Regions from separate parts of the Kitasatospora sp. Ki12 genome, predicted to be linked through region 3. Evidence: riboswitches for the same ligand, from Rfam matches in the RefSeq annotation. Region 3 holds a riboswitch; each other region holds the start of a gene.
What was found. Region 3 has a riboswitch for cyclic di-AMP ahead of ACYP53_RS05220 (LysM peptidoglycan-binding domain-containing protein). Riboswitches for the same ligand answer to the same signal wherever they lie in the genome.

Region 1 (3,147 bases), on a different contig from region 3:
TGCGCTGTGTCTTCGGGCCCGGACTGAAGGAAGGCCGCAGCGCCACCGCACTCATCCCGGTGCGCCTCTCCGACGACATCGCGTTCGGCTCGCACGAGGGCTTCGTCGCGCTGCGCAGCCCGGACGACCGGAACGGGAACAACAACCGGCAGCCGTTCGACCTCAAGGTGGTCGAGACGGCCTAGGGTCCCTGAACCAGGTTCGCCCCACCGGGTGCCGGGCGCCGACGAGCGGCTGCCGGCCTCCGGCCCCGGTGGGGCGGTCCTACGGGTTAGCGATCACCGGTCACCGGTCACCGGTCACCCGCCGCCGGTCAGCGGTAGACGCGGACGTAGTCGGCGGCCATGGTGATCGGGGCGGTCCCCTGCGGCGCGGGGTGGTACTTCCCGGCGCACACCGAGAGGTTGAGGATCAGGTACGCCGACCAGTTGGAGCCGACGCCCTTGCCGTCCGAGTGGACCTTGACGCCGTTGACGTACCAGTCCACGGAGGTGGCGCCGTAGTAGGTGCCGATGGTCACCCACTGGTCCTTCGCGACGGCGCTCGCGTCGGTGTAGTACTTCGGGGTGCTGGGGTTGACGTGGTTGGTCAGCTCCAGCAGGTTCGGGTTGTCGGGGTGGTACTCGAAGGAGTCGATCTCCCCGTTGCCGTTCTTCCAGGTCCACAGGGCGGGCCAGGCTCCGGTGCCGGCCGGCAGCTTGACCCGGGTCTCGGCGTAGTCGCCGGTCTTGACCTGGAAGCCCTCGCTGGAGCCCTCGGTGGTCAGGAAGCCGGTGTTCCAGGCCTGCTTGCCGTTCTCCAGGGTGTTGGAGCCGGGCGCGGCGGTGAAGGTGGCGACCCCGTTGGCGACGCTGACGTTGTTCTTGTTCAGCCAGTCCAGCTTGTTGTCGTCCGGATTGTGGTTGCCGTAGTGGTACGAGCTGCTCTTGTCGCCGACCCAGCGCTGGCCCCAGGAGATCCCGCTGTTGAACTCGTCGGACCAGGTCAGCGACTTGCCGGCGACCGGGGAGGACGGCGCCGGGGTGGTCGGGGTCGCGGTGGCGCTCGGCGTCGGGGTGGGGCTCGGCGCCGGGGCCGGGGTGGCGGCGGTCGAGACCACCAGCTGCTGCGCGGGCAGGTTGTGCCAGGCGCCCGCCTGGTCCTGCCAGAAGCCGAACTGGGTGTACGTCCCGGCGGGCAGGGTGCGCGCACCGCTGGTGAAGTTCACCCCGCCCGGGCAGATCTGCAGGTTGGAGGCGTTACCGGGGAAGTCCAGGTTGGTGCCGCGCGCGTCGCGCACGCCGACGCCCACGGTCTTCGCGGTGAAGCAGGCCGAGGAGTGCAGGGCGAGCGAGGCCGTGGTGGCCTTGCCCGCGACCATGGTGGCCGGGGCGAGACGGTCCTGGGTGACGGTGGGCGCGGTGGCGGCCTGGGCACCGGTGACGGAGGGCACTCCGAGCAGTCCGGCGCCGCTGATGGCGAGCGCCCCGGTGGCGGCGAAGGCGGCGTTGCGGCCGCGGCGGGAGGAACGGGCGGCGTGGCGCGGCGCGTGGCTCCGGGCAGCAGGCATCGATATACGCATGTGGTGGCCTCTGCGACGCCTGCGAGGTTAGCTGTCGGGTTCGGGCTGCAGTTGCCCGGCCGCCTGTGGAGCGGCTTCACCCCTAGCCTCGACCCGTACGCGCGAGCGCACGGGGCCGGGCGCCGACCTTGGTTCCCCCGCCCCTGTCCGCTGTGGTGCTCGGTGACCCGTCGGCGAGTGGACAGGACTCGGCGTCCCGGCGACGGGGTCCGCGGAGGCGGACGGTCGTTGCAGGCTAGGCAGGCCGTACGTGAACGGACAACTTCCTCGGGCCGGTTGTCGTGCAGCTCACAGTGGTGTCGATCAACGACGCTGCGTGGTGGCCGAGTTGATCACCTCGCGCGGCCCAGTGGTGGCCGGGCTTCGGGCCGGCGCGGTGGCCCCGCTGCGGCCCGGCTGCGGTCGCGATCCGCACCGTGGCCGGGCCACACCGTGACAAAGATCTGACCGAATTCACCCGGTCGGATAAATTGGAGGCCTGACATCTTCCGCAGTGCACAAGAGCACCGAACCCCGAAACGAGGAGCCGCCCCACCATGACCGTGTCCCTGCCCGCCTTCGCCGGCCGCACCTACGTCTTCCGGGCCGACAACGGCGCGGCCTTCCGCAACACCTACTCGGCCGACGGCACGCGGCTGCGCTGGGAGGGCCTCGGCGAGTCCGCGGGCCAGTGGGAGGACGTGCGACTGCACGTCGCCGAGGTCGCGCCGGGGATCTACTTCGTCAGCTGGACGGAGCAGAGCGGGATCACCGTCAGTCATGTGATGGACCTCAACGCGCAGACGGTCCGGGCGTTCTGGACCTTCGAGGGCGAGGGCGGCCGGGTCGGGCAGCTGCACACCGGCACGCTGGAGCGGGTGGCCTGAACCGCCTGACGACCGAACCCCCGGGGCCGCGGGCTCCGGGGGTTCGGTCTGTTCGCTCTGTTCGGACGCTTCGGTCTGTTCGGACGGTCGGCGGCCGGGCGGTCCAGGTCAGACGGTCTGGTTCGGCACCTTGAGGTGCTGGGACATCCACTCCAGCGAGGACGGCAGCAGCGCGCTCCAGGTCTCGAAGTTGTGGCCGCCGTTCTCCAGCATGCTGTACGAGACCTTCATCGGGCTCTGCACCGCGTCGACGAAGGCCTCGGTCTCCCGCCGGTAGTCGCCGTCGCCCTTCTTGGTGCCGGCGAGCAGCACGGACACCTTCGGCGGCGGCAGGTTCTTCAGCCGCCACATCAGGTTGGCCTCGTCCCGGCGCTGCTTGCTGCCGCCGAACAGGTCACCCGTGGTCGGGTCGTCGGCGGCGTCGTAGTAGGCCGAGAGGGCGACGGCCGTCGGGAAGACGTCCGGGTGGCGCATGGCCAGCTTGAGCGCGCAGTAGCCGCCGGTCGAGTTGCCCATGAAGGCCCAGGCCTGCGGGTCGGACGAGACCCGGTAGCTGGCCTGGATCGCCGAGGGCACGTCCTTGGTGAAGTACGTGTCGGACTGCGCGCCGTTCGGGATGTCCTCGCACTCGGTGTCCTGCGGCAGCGCGGGCGAGGGACGCATCAGGACCATGACGGTCGGCTGCATCCGGCCCTCCTGCAGCAGCTTGAGCGCCGCGCC
Region 2 (3,147 bases), on a different contig from region 3:
CGCGTCCGCGCCCGCCTCACCCTGGCCGGCCGGCTCCACCTCGCCCACCTCGCCGACGACGGCCTCAGCGTCCACCTGCACGTGGACGTCGCCCACGCCGTCCTCGCCACCCCGTACCGCACCGGCGCGGTCACCGGCGCCGACCTCGCCCTCGCCGCCGCCGACCCGATGGCCCGCCACGAGGCCGCGATGCTCACCCACTTCGCCGACGAGCACGCCGAGGCGCTCGACGTCCTCACCCGGCTGCTCGACCCGGTACTGCTCGTCCGCAACCCGGACGTCCGCCCGCTCGCCCTCGACCGCCACGGCCTGGTGCTGCGCCTGGACCACCCGGACGGCCACCGCGACGTCCGCCTGGTCTTCCCCGAACCGGCCCGCGACACCGAGGACTTCGGCCACCGGATGCACGACCTGCTGGCCGCCGCCCGGTACGGCCAGCCGGCCCACCGGAGCTGAACCGGGCCCACCGCCGTTCCCCCGCAGGGGAGTTGACCGGGCCGGCAACCCCTCGCACGCACAGCAGCGGCCGCACCCGGAAACGACAACGGCCGGCCCGGCTCGCGAGGGAGGATTGTCCCGCGAGCCGGGCCGGCCTGGGCGTGTCCCGCGCCCATGACCACTGTGCGGCGATCACCCGGTCGAGCGGTCACCCGACATGACCATCCCGGAGGATCGATTCGCTCCGCAGCAGCGGTGGTTACTGAAACCCCGGAGGGGTCAGAGCGCGACGCCGTGGGCGCGCAGGTAGGCGACCGGGTCGATGTCCGAGCCGTACTCCGAGCCGGTGCGGATCTCGAAGTGCAGGTGCGGGCCGGTCACGTTGCCGGTGGCGCCCGAGAGGCCGATCTGCTGACCGACGGTGACGGTCTGACCGATCGTCACGCCGATCACGGAGAGGTGCGCGTACTCGGCGTAGTGGCCGTCGGCGAGCTTGATCTCGACCTCGTTGCCGTAGGCGCCGCCGTTGCCGGCCTTGACCACGACACCGTTGGCGACGGCGCGCAGCGGGGTGCCGGTGGAGGCGATGAAGTCCTGGCCGGTGTGGTGGCCGGAGGCCCACATCGAGCCGGCCACGCCGTAGGCGGTGCCGAGCTGCGGGTTGGCCAGCGGCGCGACGAAGCCGGAGGTCGCGGCGACCGGAGCGGCGGTCACGGCCTGGGCCGGGGCGGCGGTCTGAACCTGGGTCTGCACCGGGGCGGCCGGCTTGGCGGCCTCGGTCTTGACCTGGACCTGGGCCTGCGGCTTGGCGGTCTGGGCGGCGGGAGCGGCCGGCTTCGCCGGGGCGGCCGGGGCGGCGTCCGCGGACGGGGCCGCGGCGTGGCCGGCGAGCGCGAGCTGCTGGCCCGGGTAGATCAGGTTCGGGTTGGCGCCGACGACCGAGCGGTTCTGCTCGTACAGCGCCTGCCAGCCGCCGTCGACGTGCTTGGCGTCGGCGATCTTGGACAGGGTGTCGCCGCTGATGACGCGGTAGCTCTCGTGCGCGGCGGCCGGGGCGGCCTGGCCGGCCGGCTTGGCGTCGGCGACGGTGGCGGCGGCAGCCGGGGCGGAGGGGGCGGCCGGAGCGGTGTGGGCCTGGGCGCTCACCGCGGTGACCAGCGGGAGGACGAAGGAGACACCGGTGACGGCGGTGGCGATGCCGATGCGGGCGGCGCGGGGCAGGGCGATACGACGAGCCTGAGCAGGCATGGAAGTTTCCTCTCCGACGCCTGCGAGGTGAGCTGTCGGGTTCGGGCTGGAGTTGCCCGGCCGCATGCGCGGCTTCACCCCAAGCCGGCCCTGGACGCCCGCGCCCTGAGGCGCGAACTCCGGTCCGGCGACTTACCTGTGGGTCCCCCGCTCCTGCCGTACAGAGTTCAGATCGAACCACCGGGCAGCGGCAGGATTCGGCGTTCCGCCCGGAGGATCCGTCCGGACTGGCCGGGCGGTCGCTGAACTAAAACCCATCCGTTCGGGTGAAGCAATGTCGATCTCTTGAACGGGCAACCATCCCCCCTGCGCCGGTCACCCTCCGAATGATCCGCTGTACGGTGCGTACACAATCCATTTACGCCGCGCCACTGATCCACGACCCTGCGCCGAAGTCGTCGGCACTGCGCTGCCGTCCGCTCACGCACCGCCACCCCCGACACACCCACCGGTGACCCTTGTCACGTACGCCCCGCGGGGCGGAGGATCGAGCCGTGGCCACCTCCGAGGCCGGCACCCTGCGCCTGGGCACCGCGCAGGGTCGCTGGGTACTACTGGCGACGGTGCTCGGCTCCAGCATGGCGATGCTCGACGGCACCGTGGTGAACGTCGCCCTGCCCCGGATCGGCGCCGACCTCGGCGCCTCCCTGGCGTCGCTGCAATGGACCCTGAACGCCTATCTGCTCACCCTGGCGGGCCTGATCCTGCTCGGCGGCGCGCTCGGCGACCGGTACGGGCGGCGCCGGGTCTTCCTGATCGGCGTGGTCTGGTTCGCCGTCGCGTCCGCGGCCTGCGCCGCCGCGCCGGACATCCACGTGCTGGTCGCCGCCCGGGCCGTCCAGGGCATCGGCGGGGCGCTGCTCACCCCCGGTTCCCTCGCCATGCTCCAGGCGGTCTTCCACCCTGACGACCGCTCGGCGGCCGTCGGCCTCTGGTCCGGCCTCGGCGGGGTGTCGGCGGCGGTCGGCCCCTTCCTCGGCGGCTGGCTGGTGGACGGCCCCGGCTGGCGCTGGATCTTCCTGCTGAACCTGCCGCTCGCCGCCGCCGTGATCGCCGTCGCCACCCGGTACGTCCCGGAGAGCCGGGACGAGGGCGCCTCCGGCCGCTTCGACGTGCTCGGCGCGGTGCTCGCCGCGCTCGCGCTCGGCGCGATCACCTACGCCCTGACCGCCGCCGGTGAGGGCGTGTCCGCCACGGTCTGGGTCAGCGGCGTGCTCGGACTGGCCATCGGTGCCGCCTTCATCGTCGTCGAGCGCCGGGCCCCCGAGCCGATGCTGCCGCTCGGCCTGTTCTCCTCCCGGCTGTTCACCGCCGTGAACCTGGTCACCCTCTGCGTCTACGCGGCGTTCAGCGGCGTGTTCTTCCTGCTGGTCGTGCAGCTGCAGATCGTCGCCGGCTTCTCCCCGCTGGTGTCCGGCCTCGCCCTGGTGCCGATCACCGTGCTGATGCTCGCGCTGTCCT
Region 3 (3,147 bases):
TCGGCGATGCCGACGTGCTGGTCGGCGATCAGCATTCCGGCGGCGCCGGCGGCGGAGAACCGGCGGGCGAGGCCGGAGCCCGACCCGCCGTCGAGTACCGCGATGACGACGACTGACCCGCTGACCCGCATGGTCTGCTCCTCCCTGTGGGCGACACCGCACCGGCGCCCACGCGTACTGCGGAGGATCGTAGGCAGGTCCTGATCCTCCGCAACAGGGATTACCCCTCAGGTGACCAGGCTCACGCCTGCCGTCCGGCCAAGAGCTGTCCAAGAGCTGTCCACGGCCCGTCCACGGGTCGTCCACGGAGTGTTGGCGCACCGGTCGCATGCCGTCGGCGCGGAGGCCGCACGCCGTTGACGCGGGGTGGCGCGCGTCCTGCGGGAGGGGGTGCGGACACCCACCGGATACGGTCGACCCATGCCAGCTCAGCCCGACGCCCCCTTCGCGGAGCCCGCCGCCCAGCAGCCCGACGCCCCGGCCCCGGAGCCCGCGGCCCCCGCCGCGCCGCCCGCCGCGCCGCAGCTGTTCACCTGGGAGTTCGCCGCCGACCCGTACCCCGCCTACGCCTGGCTGCGCGAGCACGCCCCGGTGCACCGCACCAAGCTGCCGAGCGGTGTCGAGGCCTGGCTGGTGACCAGGTACGCGGACGCCCGGCAGGCGCTCGCGGACAGCCGGCTGTCGAAGAACCCGGCGCACCACAGCGAGCAGGCGCACCGCACCGGCCGGGTGGGCATCCCGGGGGAGCGGCAGGCGGATCTGATGACCCACCTGTTGAACATCGACCCGCCGGACCACACCCGGCTGCGCCGGCTGGTGTCGAAGGCGTTCACCCCGCGCCGGGTGGCGGAGTTCGAGCCGCGGGTGCAGCAGCTCACGGACCGGCTGATCGACGGTTTCGCGCAGCGCGGTTCGGCGGACCTGATCCACGAGTTCGCCTTCCCGCTGCCCATCTATGCGATCTGCGACATGCTGGGCGTGCCGGCCGAGGACCAGGACGACTTCCGCGACTGGGCGGGGATGATGATCCGGCACGGCGGCGGTCAACGCGGTGGCGTGGGCCGGGCGGTGAAGCGGATGCGGGCGTACCTGCTGGAGCTGATCCACCGCAAGCGGGCGGACCTCGGGGACGACCTGATCTCGGGTCTGATCAGGGCGAGCGACCACGGCGAGCACCTGACCGAGAACGAGGCCGCGGCGATGGCCTTCATCCTCCTCTTCGCCGGTTTCGAGACGACGGTGAACCTCATCGGCAACGGGACGTACGCGCTGCTGCGCGATCCGGGGCAGCGCCGGTTGCTGCAGGAGTCGGTGGCGCGCGGGGAGAGCGCGCTGCTGGAGACGGGGATCGAGGAACTCCTGCGCTACGACGGGCCGGTGGAGCTGGCGACCTGGCGGTTCGCGACGCAGCCGCTGACCATCGGCGGGGTGGAGATCCCGGTGGGCGATCCGGTGCTGGTGGTGCTCGCCGCGGCGGACCGCGATCCGGCCCGGTTCGCGGACGAGAACACCCTGGACCTGGCCAGAACGGACAATCCGCACCTGGGCTTCGGGCACGGCATCCATTACTGCATCGGAGCCCCGCTGGCCCGGCTGGAGGGGCGGGCGGCGCTGGCCACGCTGCTTTCCCGGCTGCCGGATCTGCGGCTCGCGGAAAGTCCGGAGAATCTGCGCTGGCGAGGTGGTCTCATCATGCGTGGCCTGCGGGAACTCCCGGTCGAATTCAGTCCGGAGAGCCGCTCCCCGCACACGCTTCCGCAGGCCCCCGCGCACGCTCCTTCCGCGCCCCTGACAAATTGACACGAAGTGACGGTGAGCCGGGTGACGCGCTGACGGAGCGTCGCCCGGAGCCCTTGAATCAGGGTGTGAAGGACCATCAATCCGGACATAACGCCGCCGTTGGTAGGCGATCGGACACGCGCCGTAATTTCTGTGTGATATCGGTGATATGAGCTTGTGATTGGTCTGAGGATCTGTCTACTCTCCCTGGAGTTCGCAGCTGCGGACCTCGTGCGCGGAACGCCGAATCCTGCCCGCCGCGTCACGGGAAACCGACCAGAACCCTGGGCAGGGGCGGGGGACCCAGGTTTGTTGCCGTCCCCACGGCTTGGGGTGAAGCCGCCCGAGCGGAATCGTTTCCGCGTACGGCGGCCGGGCCACCTCCCGGTCCGAACCCGACAGCTCACCTCGCAGGCGTGCGGAGAGGGACCTCTTCATGCTGTTCGTTGGAACTGGCCGCCACCGTCGTCGCACCCAGGCCGAGAAGGCCATCGCCGTCGCGGGTGTGGCCGGCGTCGGACTCGCGATGCCGCTCCTCACCGCCACCGGCGCCTCCGCCGCCCCGGCCTCCACCTGGGACGCCGTCGCCCAGTGCGAGAGCGGCGGCAACTGGAGCATCAACACCGGCAACGGCTTCTACGGGGGCCTGCAGTTCACCTCCAGCACCTGGAAGGCGTACGGCGGCACCTCCTTCGCGCCGCAGGCCAACCAGGCCAGCAAGGGCCAGCAGATCTCGATCGCCGAGAAGGTGCTCGCCTCGCAGGGCCCGGGCGCCTGGCCGGTCTGCTCCCAGAAGGCCGGGCTGAGCAAGGGCGGCGCCCCGGCGTCGGTCGACACCTCCTCGGACGCCAAGCCGCAGTCCGCCCCGCAGCAGCAGACGCCCAAGCGGCAGCAGGCCCAGAAGCCGGTCGAGAAGCCCGTCCAGAAGCCGGCCGAGAAGCCCGCCCAGAAGCAGGCCCCGAAGCACGCCGCGCCGCAGCAGGCCGAGAAGCCCGTCGACCAGTCGGCGCAGCAGTACGTCCCCAAGCACGCGGCCCCGTCCGCCGCCCAGCCGGCCCCGGCCGCGCAGACCGGCCACGACTACACCGTCCGCGCCGGTGACACCCTGTCGACCATCGCCGCCACCCAGGGTGTGTCCGGCGGCTGGCACGCGCTCTACGACGGCAACCGCGGCACCGTCGGCGGCGACCCGGACCTGATCCTGCCCGGCCAGGTCCTGCACCTCGGCTGAGCCGCCCCGCCCGGGAGGCACGCCCGGCCGGGGGAGACGCTCCGGCCCCGGGAAGTGCTTCCGCCCCGGGGAGGCGCGCCCGGCCCCGGGACGCGCTCCCGCCCCGGGCGCCGCGCCCGCCCCGGAGCCGTCCCTCC
Region 4 (3,147 bases), 430 kb from region 3:
GCGCCAGGAGCGGCTGCACGCGGAGGCCGAGTGGCAGGGCGAGCTCGCGGCCGGGCTGCTGCGCCGCGCCGACCTGATCACCTGGCCCCGGCTTTACGCGGTGCTGCTGCACGCGCACGGGGTGGACGTCGCGGACGCGGCGGCGGTGCGGGACTGGCTGGCCGGCTTCGCCGGACTCGCCGAGGAGGACCGGCTGGCCGCCTTCGAGGCGCTGGCACCGGCCGGCTGGCTGGACGAGCCCGACGAGCTGGGCTGGGGCCCCGGCCGGGTGCTGTCGGTCGGCATGGCCACGGACGGCGCGCGCCGGCTGCTGGAGCAGGGGCTGATGCGGCGCAGCTACCGCAACCTGGCCGAGCTGACCGCGCTCGGGCGGCCGATGCCGGACGAACTGGCCGGGGACTTCGGGCAGTTCGAGGAGGCGGCGGTCGACGCGGCGCTCGACCTGTTCGGCGAGTGGACGGTGCCGGGGCTGCCGCGGCTGCTGGTCGAGGAGTTCCCGGGGCTGGCGCCGGAGCCGGGCCCGGAGGAGATCGAGGCGTACCTGGCGCAGCTGCCCGCGGAGGACGACGGGACGGCGCCGGCCGCGGAGGGCTGAGGACGACCGCGAAGAGCCCCCGGCCGCCGCGAGCACTCGATGCGGCGGCCGGGGGCTCTCGGGTGTCCGTTACGGGTTGAGGCCGCGCTGCTGGAGCCAGGGCTCCGGGTCGACCGGGGCGCCGCCGCCGGGGCGGACCTCCAGGTGCAGGTGCGGGCCGGTGACGTTGCCGGTCGCCCCGACCTTGCCGATCTGCTGGCCGGAGGTGACCTTGCCGGAGCCCTTGATGATCGAGGAGAGGTGGCAGTACCAGATCTCGGTGCCGTCGGGCAGGGTCTCGACGATCCGGTAGCCGTACGAGCCGGACCAGCCGGCCGAGGTGATGGTGCCCTGGCCGAGCGCGAGCACCGGGGTGCCGGTGTCGGCGGCGAAGTCCAGGCCGGTGTGCAGGTTGGCCCAGTAGCGGGCGCTCTGGCCGTAGTGGGCGGAGAGTCGGTAGTCCTGCACCGGGAGGGTGAGCGCGGCGGCGCGCTTGGCCTCCGCCTCCTCGGCGGCGCGCTTGGCCTCCGCCTCCTTGGCGGCGGCCTTGGCCTCGGCCTCCTGCGCGGCCTGCACCCGGGCGCCCTCCTCGGCGGCGGTGCGCTGGCTGTCGGCCTGCTGCTGGATGCGGGCGGCGAGCGCGAGGCCGGGGTCGGCGGCGAGGGCGACCGGAGCGTCGTCCGGGGCCTCGATGGCGGGGGCGGCGGCCGGGGTGGCCGAGGCGAAACCGGTGGCGCCCAGGGTGGCGGCGACGGCGGTGACGCCGAGCAGCGGGGAGGCTCCGCGCGTCTGACGCGGCATCCGGTGGCGGTTGGTGTCGGCCTCGGGGCCGAAGGCCTCAAGCCCGTCCGCACCGGGGTGGTCGAGGAGCCGGGTACCGGCTGCGGGGCCGGCCGGGTGTGCCGGGGTGTGCGTCGACGCCACGGAGGCGCGCTCCTTTCCTTCCTTCGCGCCTACCGGGTTAGCTGACGGGTTCGGAGCAGGAAGGTCTCCTACGGCCGGGCCGGAGCCCCGCCGATTCACCCCAAGGAACGTGGTTCCCCGGCTCCCTGACCTGCCCGGAGGCCGGCCGGCGGGATTAGGCGACGGCGCACGGTGCCGTCTGGGTACGGCGTTGACGACCGCGCTGCGTTATCAAACGTTAATCCTAGGACGCTCCGATTCCAAGCCATCCGTCCTCGACCACCCCGGAGCAGGTGATCGGACGTCAACGAACGACCCCTCATCCGAGCACCCCATCTGAGTACTCCTACTCATGTGCGGCCCGACCCGGCGGCCGCATCCTGACGCCATGAGCGCACCGATGCAGAACCGCACGACGGCCGCCTACTACATCCAGGCCGTCCTCTCCTTCGCCCTGTCGGGCGTCTCCCTCGCCGTCGGGATCGCCTACCTGCCGGTCGGCGGGTGGACCCGGGCGTTCCTCGGGATCGGCCTCCTCTACACCGTCACCTCCGCGTTCACCCTGGCGAAGGTGATCCGGGACCGGCACGAGTCGAACGAGATCGTCAGCCGGGTCGACCAGGCCCGGCTGGAGAAGCTGCTCGCCGAGCACGACCCGTTCCGGGTCGAGGGCACCTGAGCCCCCTCCCCGCTTCCACCCCGTCTCCGTCCGGACCCTTGACGGCTAAGGCTATTAGCCTTAGCTTTATGGCTATCGGCAGCACCGCCGAGACCCCGCAGCGGCGGACCGAGGAGGCCCACCATGAACGCCACCAGCACCCCGGACACCCAGTACCTGACCGTCCCCGGCGGCCGCATCGCCTACGACGACACCCGGCAGGGCGAGGACGTCGCCGGCGACGGCACCCCCGTCGTCCTGCTCCCCGGAATGCTCGACAGCCGCACCGCGTACCGGCACCTGCGCCCGCTGCTCGTCGCCGCCGGCCACCGCGTCATCACCATGGACCTGCGCGGCTTCGGCGAGTCCTCCATCGCCTGGGACGACTACGGCCCCGCCGCCCTCGCCGACGACGTCCTCGCCCTGCTCGACCACCTCGGCATCCGGCGCGCCGTCCTCGCCGGGAACTCGTACACCGGCGCCACCGTCGTCAAGGTCGCCGGGGACGCACCCGACCGGGTCGCCGGGATCGTCCTCATCGACGCCTTCGTCGAGAACCCGCCGCCCGGCGCCCTGATGCGCGGCGTGCTCGGCCTGATGGGCGTGGCACTCGTCCACTGGCCCGCCTTCTGGGGCTTCTACCTGCGCCGGATGGCCTTCCCCGGCGCCAAGCCCGCCGACTTCGACGCGTACGTGAACGGGCTCGTCGCCGCCCTGCGCACCCCCGGCCGCAAGACCGCCACCCGCGGCTACGCCACCGGGGACTCCTCGCCCGCCGGCTGGACCGCCGCCGTCCGCTGCCCGGCGCTCGTCGTCATGGGCAGCAAGGACCCCGACTTCCCGAAGCCCGAACTCGTCGCCGACCGGCAGGTCGCGGCACTGGGCGCGCGGAAGGCGATGATCGAAGGGTCCGGGCACTACCCGATGGCCGACAACCCGCAGGCCACCGCGGACGCCCTGCTGCCCTTCCTCGCCGAACTCGCCTGACCGCCGCCCGGCCCCGCGCCGCGCG

Region 1: another riboswitch for cyclic di-AMP. It lies ahead of ACYP53_RS37150 (glycoside hydrolase family 16 protein); the one in region 3 lies ahead of ACYP53_RS05220 (LysM peptidoglycan-binding domain-containing protein).
Region 2: another riboswitch for cyclic di-AMP. It lies ahead of ACYP53_RS35525 (M23 family metallopeptidase); the one in region 3 lies ahead of ACYP53_RS05220 (LysM peptidoglycan-binding domain-containing protein).
Region 4: another riboswitch for cyclic di-AMP. It lies ahead of ACYP53_RS07185 (M23 family metallopeptidase); the one in region 3 lies ahead of ACYP53_RS05220 (LysM peptidoglycan-binding domain-containing protein).

What each region holds. Positions count from the first base shown of each region.
Region 1 is NZ_BAAIHT010000003.1:1,491,758-1,494,904, forward strand. It holds gene ACYP53_RS37145 (hypothetical protein) at 1-185, shown strand, start outside; gene ACYP53_RS37150 (glycoside hydrolase family 16 protein) at 314-1,549, opposite strand; cyclic di-AMP (ydaO/yuaA leader) riboswitch at 1,570-1,726, opposite strand; gene ACYP53_RS37155 (phenolic acid decarboxylase) at 2,098-2,427, shown strand; gene ACYP53_RS37160 (alpha/beta hydrolase) at 2,536-3,147, opposite strand, start outside.
Region 2 is NZ_BAAIHT010000003.1:1,107,685-1,110,831, forward strand. It holds gene ACYP53_RS35520 (DUF2470 domain-containing protein) at 1-456, shown strand, start outside; gene ACYP53_RS35525 (M23 family metallopeptidase) at 718-1,686, opposite strand; cyclic di-AMP (ydaO/yuaA leader) riboswitch at 1,689-1,869, opposite strand; gene ACYP53_RS35530 (MFS transporter) at 2,181-3,147, shown strand, end outside.
Region 3 is NZ_BAAIHT010000001.1:1,233,453-1,236,599, reverse strand. It holds gene ACYP53_RS05230 (SDR family NAD(P)-dependent oxidoreductase) at 1-131, opposite strand, end outside; gene ACYP53_RS05225 (cytochrome P450 family protein) at 421-1,800, shown strand; cyclic di-AMP (ydaO/yuaA leader) riboswitch at 2,044-2,210, shown strand; gene ACYP53_RS05220 (LysM peptidoglycan-binding domain-containing protein) at 2,216-3,010, shown strand.
Region 4 is NZ_BAAIHT010000001.1:1,665,122-1,668,268, forward strand. It holds gene ACYP53_RS07180 (hypothetical protein) at 1-595, shown strand, start outside; gene ACYP53_RS07185 (M23 family metallopeptidase) at 665-1,498, opposite strand; cyclic di-AMP (ydaO/yuaA leader) riboswitch at 1,511-1,669, opposite strand; gene ACYP53_RS07190 (YiaA/YiaB family inner membrane protein) at 1,866-2,156, shown strand; gene ACYP53_RS07195 (alpha/beta fold hydrolase) at 2,280-3,122, shown strand.